Regions from separate parts of the Psychrobacillus psychrodurans genome, predicted to be linked through region 1. Evidence: riboswitches for the same ligand, from Rfam matches in the RefSeq annotation. Region 1 holds a riboswitch; the other holds the start of a gene.

Evidence for each region. A riboswitch is a leader RNA that binds a small molecule or an ion and turns the genes downstream of it on or off. The one in region 1 is predicted to bind S-adenosylmethionine.
Region 2: another riboswitch for S-adenosylmethionine. It lies ahead of ACQCPR_RS16355 (bifunctional homocysteine S-methyltransferase/methylenetetrahydrofolate reductase); the one in region 1 lies ahead of ACQCPR_RS13595 (methionine ABC transporter ATP-binding protein).

The regions. Positions count from the first base shown of each region.
Region 1 covers NZ_CP189791.1:2,771,774-2,776,333, reverse strand. Annotated here, with positions in the region: gene ACQCPR_RS13615 (arsenate reductase family protein) at 477-839, shown strand; gene gcvH (glycine cleavage system protein GcvH) at 913-1,293, shown strand; gene ACQCPR_RS13605 (toprim domain-containing protein) at 1,368-1,718, shown strand; gene ACQCPR_RS13600 (thioredoxin family protein) at 1,730-2,050, shown strand; SAM riboswitch class I at 2,086-2,190, shown strand; gene ACQCPR_RS13595 (methionine ABC transporter ATP-binding protein) at 2,400-3,425, shown strand; gene ACQCPR_RS13590 (methionine ABC transporter permease) at 3,418-4,086, shown strand; gene ACQCPR_RS13585 (MetQ/NlpA family ABC transporter substrate-binding protein) at 4,149-4,560, shown strand, end outside.
Region 2 covers NZ_CP189791.1:3,318,589-3,323,148, reverse strand. Annotated here, with positions in the region: gene ACQCPR_RS16365 (protoporphyrinogen oxidase) at 230-1,621, shown strand; gene ACQCPR_RS16360 (NERD domain-containing protein) at 1,738-2,685, shown strand; SAM riboswitch class I at 3,095-3,203, shown strand; gene ACQCPR_RS16355 (bifunctional homocysteine S-methyltransferase/methylenetetrahydrofolate reductase) at 3,275-4,560, shown strand, end outside.

The DNA.
Region 1 (4,560 bases):
GAAATGTGTGGATCCAATAATAGAGGAGGAAAGTAAAGTAGGTTTTCTTTTACACTAGTGGAAATAAAGAGAAATAGTGAGTATTTGCACTAGAAAGAAGTGAATAGCTCACAAAATTGCACCTCCGTGAGCTTACTTTAGGAATAGTTTGTAGCTTTTCTCTAGTGTTGACTTCCGCTTCGGGCGGCGACTGCGACTCCAGTGGGACAGCGCGAGCAGAAGACCCTGGACGGAGCGAAGCGAAGGTCAACTGCATATCTAGGTTTTTGTTGAAAGAGGACTTGGCGTCATTTTGCCAGGCTTTTCTTAATTTAGATGTGTGATATGGATCTAGTGGTCATAACCTAATGTTCAGATTTAATTATTTAATATCTTTTTATGAATTATAATTCATTGTATAAAAACATTTCACTGTTCAAAATGATTGCTCATCTCTTACACTATTATGTATGATAAAAAGAAAAAGGTGGTACAACATGACTATTCAATATTATGGCTATCCTAAATGTACAACGTGTAGAAAAGCGAGCAAATGGTTAAAGGACAATGATATAGAATACATAGACAACCATATAGCTGAAAATCCCCCAACTAAAGATTTGCTTCAAAAAATGTTCGAAGTAAGTGGCTTAGAACTCAAAAAATTCTTTAATACTTCTGGTATGAAATATCGTGAACTTGGTCTAAAAGACAAGCTTCCAACAATGTCAGAAGATGAGCAATTAGCCTTGCTTGCTTCTGATGGAATGCTTATTAAACGTCCAGTTGTTTTTGATGGTGAAAAATTAACGCTAGGCTTCAAGGAACAACAGTTTGAGGATGTTTGGAAGACTTCTTAAAGTCACTTGTTTTTACTATAAAAATATGTGAATATAGTAGATGAATGTATTATTAATGGAGAGGGGTATATATATGAACGCACCTAAAGATTTAAAATACTCAGCAGAGCACGAATGGGTAAAGACTGAAGGCGGAAATATCCGTATCGGTATTACTGAATTTGCACAATCAGAGCTTGGAGATATCGTGTTTGTCGAGCTTCCACAAGTCGGAGATGATATTAAAGCAGGAGATCCATTTGGTAGTGTAGAGTCTGTAAAAACTGTATCTGAACTGTATGCACCAATAAGCGGTAAAGTAGTAGATGTAAATACAGAATTAGAAGATAACCCTGAATATGTAAACGAATCCCCTTATGAAAATGCATGGATGATTGTTGTAGAGCCAGCTGATGTAACGGAAGTCGATGGTTTACTTTCTCCAGAAAAATACGAAGAATTAATTTCAGAATAATTATGAAAACGCCGCTTAATGTCGGCGTTTTTTTCATATAATATTGGAAAGGGCATAGTTGGGAGAGATGCTGAATGGCTATTGTCTTTAGTGAAAAAATAATTATAGTTGAGGGAAGATCAGATAAATTAAAGCTTTTAAAATTACTTGATGAATCAACAGAAATTATTTGTACAAACGGAACGATATCCAATGTAAAGCTAGAAGAGATTTTAAGTCCTTACGACGGTATTCCTATTTATGCGTTTTTAGATGCGGATAGATCAGGTGAGCAAATTCGCTCCATCGTCAGGAAAGAATACCCTGAAGCTATTCATCTATATACCAATCCAATGTATTGTGAAGTGGCGACTACACCGTTCAAAGTTTTGGCATCCATATTAAAAAGTGTTAATATAAAAGTGAAGAGACAATATTTACTTTAGGATGATGTAATGTGAATGAATGGACACTTGAACAGTGGAACGACCATAAGAACAGTGGTCAGCTTACAATGTTCTATATTTATACACCCTTATGTGGAACATGCCAAGTTGCAAGTAAAATGATGCAAGTTGTACAAGAGATGATGCCTTTTTCAATTGGCCAAGCAAATATTAACTATCTAGAGAATTTTGCAATGGATTATTATATTGAAAGCGTACCATGTCTGATAATCGCTAAAGGTGGAACTGTACATAAAAAGATATATGCATTTCAAGCAGTTCCATTTATATTAGAGACAATAAAAAGTATTGACGAGCAAGTAGTCGTGTGATAATATTCGATATACCAACAAATTAAATAGTGTTACTCTTATTAAGAGTGGTGGAGGGAAGTGCCCTATGAAGCCCGGCAACCGTCATGTAAATGAAATGGTGCCAAATCACGCAAAGCTATTGCTTTGGGAAATGAGAGAATGGATGAACGTTATTAAAATAAATAACTTAAAACCCTTCTGCTCTTTTGCAGGAGGGTTTTTTTAGATAGAAATGGGAAGTATATGTATTTACATAGTAACTGTTGACTCATTGAGTAGTTTTAAAATGCAGGATTAAAAATTCATACAATATTTCTTGAAGATAGATAGGCAATTGAGCATTTCGTAGAAAGGTGGCAAGGTTCCCATGATTAGTTTAAATAATGTTTCGAAAAAATTTAGCACGAAACAAGGTACAATCGTTGCAGTTGAAGAGGTGAATCTTGACATAAAGAAAGGTGAAATTTTCGGCATCATTGGATACAGTGGTGCAGGAAAGAGTACACTTATTCGATTATTGAATGGATTAGAAAAGCCAACTTCGGGTCAAATTATCGTCAACAATCAAGATATTACAAAGATAAATGAAGTGAAGCTTCGTCAAGTAAGACAAAAGGTAAGTATGATTTTCCAACACTTTAATCTGTTATGGTCAAGAACGGTTGCGGAAAATATTGCTTTTCCATTAGAAATTGCTGGTGTTCCACAAGCACAACGTTCTTCAAGAGTAGAGGAACTAATTGATTTAGTTGGTTTAGAAGGTCGCGGACATTATTATCCTTCACAGCTATCAGGAGGACAAAAACAACGTGTCGGAATTGCACGGGCATTAGCCAATCGTCCAGAAGTGCTTCTCTGCGATGAAGCGACCTCTGCGTTAGATCCAGAAACTACGGACTCAATTTTAGACTTATTAGTTAGTATCAATGAAAAATTAGGGCTGACAATTGTATTGATTACCCACGAGATGCAGGTTATTCAAAAGATTTGCGGTCGTGTTGCAGTAATGGAAAAAGGTCATGTGGTAGAAGAAGGAAAAGTACTAGATGTATTCCAAAACCCGCAACAACCTATTACGAAACGTTTTGTCTCGCAAGTCAGTGATTCCAATAAAGCAATACAAACAATACAGCATTTAAAAGAGCTATATCCAAATGGCAAGCTGATAAAGCTAGTATTTGTTGGAGAGCAAACAGAACAACCAATATTGTCTAGACTTATTAAGCAATTTGATTTAGAAGTCAATATTGTTCAAGGTAATATTTCGCATACACAAAATGGCGCATTTGGTACCTTAATCCTTCAACTAGAAGGAGATGCATTATTGGTGGATGAGGCCATCCGCTATATACATGAACAAAAAGTAAATACAGAGGTGATCAACAATGATTAATGATTTATTTCCTAATGTTGATTGGCCAAAAATGTGGGAAGCAACCGTTGAAACATTATATATGACTGCAGTATCTACTATACTGACAGCAATTATTGGGCTAGTGCTCGGTCTTTTACTTTTCTTAACTAGTCCTCATCAAGCATGGGCGAACAAGTTAGCAAACTGGTTAACAGGTGCTTTCGTTAATATATTCCGTTCCATTCCATTTATTATTTTGATTATTTTATTAATCCCATTAACGAAGTTTTTAGTTGGAACAATGCGTGGGCCAAATGCTGCATTCCCAGCTTTAGTTATTGGAGCTGCTCCATTTTACGCTCGTATGGTGTTGATAGCTCTACGAGAAATTGATAAAGGAGTACTAGAAGCAGCTAAATCGATGGGCGCTAAAACTTCTACTGTTATTTGGAAGGTTCTACTGCCAGAATCTATGCCCGCATTAGTATCAGGGATTACGGTTACGGGAATTTCACTAGTTGGTTATACAGCTATGGCCGGTATTATAGGTGCTGGGGGACTAGGAACGCTAGCATTCTTAGATGGATTCCAAAGAGGTAGAACAGATGTAACACTTGTTGCCACAATACTAATATTAATCATGGTATTTATAATTCAGTGGATAGGCGATTTAATTACTACAAAAATAGATAAACGATAATAGGTGTAAACGAGAGTACTCGATCACATAGAAATCATAGGTAAAAAGGGAGAGATTTGAAAATGAAGAAGTTATTAGCTGGAGCTTTATTATCAGTGAGTGCATTAACACTTGCAGCGTGCGGAGAAGAAGAGGGTAGTAAACTTGTAATAGGTGCATCGAACGTACCTCATGCAGTTATATTAGAAGAAGTTAAACCAATTCTTGAAGAACAAGGAATTGAACTTGTTGTAGAAACGTATCAAGATTATGTATTACCAAACAAAGATTTAGATTCAGGTGACTTGGATGCGAATTATTTCCAACATATCCCTTACTTTGAATCACAAAAAGCTGATTTTGGATATGACTTCGCTAATGCAGGCGGTATACATATCGAACCAATCGGTTTATATTCTAAAAAATACGGTTCTATTGAAGAGCTACCAGAAGGTGCAACAATTCTAATGAGTAACTCTGTTGCAGATCACGGAC
Region 2 (4,560 bases), 550 kb from region 1:
AATAATAGATATTACTTCAAGTTTTATATCCCAAAACTGCTGTTTTCAAAATAGTCTTCACATAAATTTAATCCTCTGTATACGTATTATCTCCTCCTACTCATATTTATTATTAGAACTACCTTCTTTATTTGTTCATAATTTACCTTCTAGCAGTGATGTAAATCATATCGGTAATTTTCAAAAACGCTTATACTAGTTGTATGAATTGATATAAGGAGTGGTTAGGTTGAAAAAAATAGTGGTTATTGGTGGCGGAATCACAGGGCTTTCTACTATGCATTATTTGCAAAAACTTAAAAATGAACAATCGTTAGATATAGAGCTAGTATTAGTTGAAGCGAACGAGTACTTAGGTGGCAAGATCCATACCATGCAGGAAGACAACTTCATTATGGAGGTTGGAGCTGATTCAATTGTTGCAAGAAACGAAGCAATCACAAATTTAATTGAAGAGCTAAATCTTGAAGATGAAAAAGTGTATAACTCTACAGGCATTTCGTATATTTACACAAACAATGAGTTACATGCGATTCCTGCAGACACTGTATTCGGTATTCCCACAAGTATTGAATCATTAAATAGCAGTACGCTAATATCAGATGCTGGGAAAAAAGAAGCTTTAAAAGATTTAGAATTACAAAATGAGAGCTTTACAAAAGAAAGCTCAGTCGGGTCATTTTTAGAGTATTTCTTAGGGAAAGAATTAGTTGAAAAACAAATTGTGCCTGTGTTATCAGGCGTTTACTCTGGTGATCTAAATAAACTTTCTATCGCTACCACACTACCTTATTTGATTGACTATAAAAATAAATACGGCAGTATAATTAAGGGGTTAGAGGAAAACAGAGCACAATTCCAAGCTGCAGCTAATAAAAAGTTCATTTCTTTCCAAAATGGACTTTCCACACTAATTGATCGCTTAGAGGAAGTGCTGAGCGAATCTACGATTATTAAAGGTGTGGCAACAAAGAAAGTAGAGAAGAAGGATGGACGTTATTCGGTTTTATTGACTAATGGGGAAACGGTTGAAGCAGATAGTGTAGTGCTAGCTACTCCTCATAATGTAGCGCAGCTGATTCTTCAAGATGAACAGTTGGATACCGATTTCAATAGACTAAAAAATTCATCCCTTATTAGTGTATATCTTGGATTTGATATTCCAGATAATCAGATTCCAGCAGAGGGCACTGGTTTTATCGTATCCGAAAATAGTGATGTGAAATGTAATGCATGTACGTGGACAAGTCGTAAATGGACACACACGTCAAAAGACAATCAATTACTTGTTCGTATGTTCTATAAGAGCTCAAGTTCAGCCTTTGAGAGTATGAAGAATATGAGTGAAGAAGAGCTAGTAGAAGTTGCGCTCCAAGATATTAAAATGAGCTTGAAATTAACAGGCAAACCTGAGGTAATAGAAGTAACAAAATGGAATGATCAAATGCCAAATTATCATCTAGCACACGGGGATGCAATTCAATCATTAACAGCTAAGATGGCTGATGAGATGCCAAATGTGGTGTTGGCTGGTTGTTCTTATTACGGGGTTGGAATTGTAGCTTGCATTAAGAACGGTAGAGAAACAGCAGAAAATATTATAAATTCAATAGTTGATTAAGTTTGCTGGCCAAAATTCATTTTTGGCCATTTTTTTATGAGGAAAATTGAATAGTAGCTTATTTGGTGAAATTTACATTTTCTTTTGTTGTGCTACGATTCAATTGGAGGTGAAGTATGCTTAAAGTAATGGATTCTTGCGAATATAATTTAATTGGTCTACAAATGTTAGCAAAAAGATTGAATGATACACATCCTCAAAAGGAGATAATCTTAGCTAAAGAAAAGGCAGCAAGAGCTGGACTGCAAGGTGAACGTAGAATAAGTGAAGTTTTTGCGAAATATACATTTCCTTTTGAATACTTTTTCGTTGAAAATATCGGATTAAATTCAAACGGTAAGTTCCAAATAGATGCTATTTTTCTTACTCCCTATTTCTTAGTAATTCTCGAAAGTAAAAATATAAGTGGGAAGTTATTTTTCAAACAAAACCCTGCGCAGTTAGAGCGCGAAACACCCAATGGTAAAGTCGATGTTTTTGAAAGCCCAGAAATTCAGTTATCGCGAAATATTCAATTACTACAAGAATGGCTGGGGAATCATGGGCTGACAATCCCAATATACGGTGTTATTGTTCTTAGCAATCCAAAAGTGAGAGTAATTGAACCACCGAAAAAACTTAGTGCTATTCTCCCGCAAACCATCCCAGTATATTTACGTAATCTTCCCCGCGAAAATGTATATTTTGATTCTGAAAAAATGAAAAAATTTGAAAATCAAATAAAAGTAGGTCAACAAACTTATATTCCTTTTCCAATGTGCACACGCTGGGGTATTAATCCTGAAAATTTAAGAAGCGGTGTCCAGTGTGAAAGCTGTAATTTTCATGGAATGGAAAAAAGAAAAAATGGCTGGACTTGTCCTCGTTGTGGTTATTTTGATAAGCTCGGACATGAAAGGGCCATAAGGGATTGGTTTATGCTGATTAGCGATACTATAACTAATAAACAATGTAGAGACTTTCTACATTTAGAATCAAAATATATCGCGCACAGAATCTTGCAATCAATGAATTTAACCAAGATAGGAACATCCAGAAACACTAAGTATAAATGGATATGGTAAAGAACCTGTGCATATACTGAAAAAGATAGAAAAAGAGAGAATCGCTAGAATGTAGCGGAGAATCACTAGAATGTAGTGGAGAATCGCTAGAATGAAGCGGAGAATCGCTAGAATGTAGTGGAGAATCGCTAGAATGTAGTGGAGAATCGCTAGAATGTAGTGGAGAATCGCTAGAATGTAGTGGAGAATCGCTAGAATGTAGTGGAGAATCGCTAGAATGTAGTGGAGAATCGCTAGAATGTAGTGGAGAATCACTAGAATGAAGCGAAGAATCGCTAGAATGAAGAAGAAAATCACTTAAATAGGATAAATAAACACTTAGCGAAGTGTATAGAAAATTCAAAACACATCTTGACGCTTTAGTGGAATAAAGGTACGATATGTTTAATTAAAAAATTGAATAATGAAATTCTTATCAAGAGAAGCCGAGGGACTGGCCCTACGAAGCTTCAGCAACCAGCCAATTAATTGGTCAGGTGCTAAATCCAGCAGACTTTACAAAGTCTGAAAGATGAGAAGGTGGTATCTAGCATACTCGTAAAGCCTTCTTTTCATGGAAGGCTTTTTTATATGGAGAGGATGGATACAAATGAGGTTATTAGAGAAATTACAGTCGTCTATACTGACAGCGGATGGGGCAATGGGTACGCTACTTTATTCGTACGGAATTGACTATTGCAATGAGGAATTAAACATTCAAAAGCCGGAAATTATTGAGAAGATACATCAGGATTATATTGAGGCCGGAGCAGATATTATTCAAACGAATACGTATGGAGCGAATGCCATTAAATTGGCGCGTTACGGGCTAGAAAACCAACTGAAAGAAATAAATGAAGCGGCTATCCAAATTGCTAAAAGAGCTGCTGCACCGGGCAACCAATTTGTCCTCGGTACGATTGGGGGCATTCGAGGAATTCGGAAAAGTGATGCCACTCTCGATGAGATTATCCATTCACTTGATCAGCAAGCCATCCAACTGTTAGCGGGAGATCCAGATGGTTTATTACTCGAAACCTATTATGACTTGGAAGAATTAAAGACTACTGTGACTTATCTTCGTACCTTAACTGATATACCAATTATAGCCCAAGTATCCATGCATGAGCCCGGTATTCTTCAAAATGGCTTACCACTTAATGATGCTCTACTTCAGCTTGAAGCAATTGGGGCGAACATAGTTGGAGTCAACTGTCGACTAGGTCCCCATCATACAATTCAAGCATTTGAAGGAGTAAACCTTCCGAATAAGGCTTTTCTCTCTGCTTATCCAAATGCGAGTTTACTGGATATAGATGAAGGGCGAATTGTCTATGAGTCCGATGCTGAATATTTTGGAAAAGCGGCGTTATATCTTAGGGATGCTGGAGTACGACTAATAGGAGGTTGCTGCGGGACGACACCAAAGCATATCGAAGCAGTAAAAAAACATATTGGTCATTTAGCACCGATTACGAGTAAGGTTGTTGAAAACAGAAAGCCGATTATTATTCAAGACGCCAAGCCGACTAACACACTGGCTCTCCATGAAAAAGCAAAAACAGAAAGGACGATTATTGTTGAGCTAGACACTCCTCGTCACCTTGACACGACTACATTCATGGAAGGTTCGGAAAAACTATATGCTGCTGGAATTGATGCAGTGACAATGGCGGATAACTCATTAGCCTCCCCGCGTATTAGTAATATGGCAATGGGCTCGATGTTAAAGCACCAAAAAAATATTAGACCGCTTGCTCATATTACATGCCGTGATCGTAATTTAATCGGTCTTCAATCTCATTTAATGGGGCTGGATGCGCTTGGAATCCATGATATTCTTGCTGTAACAGGAGACCCGACGAAAATTGGTGATTTCCCTGGAGCAACAAGTGT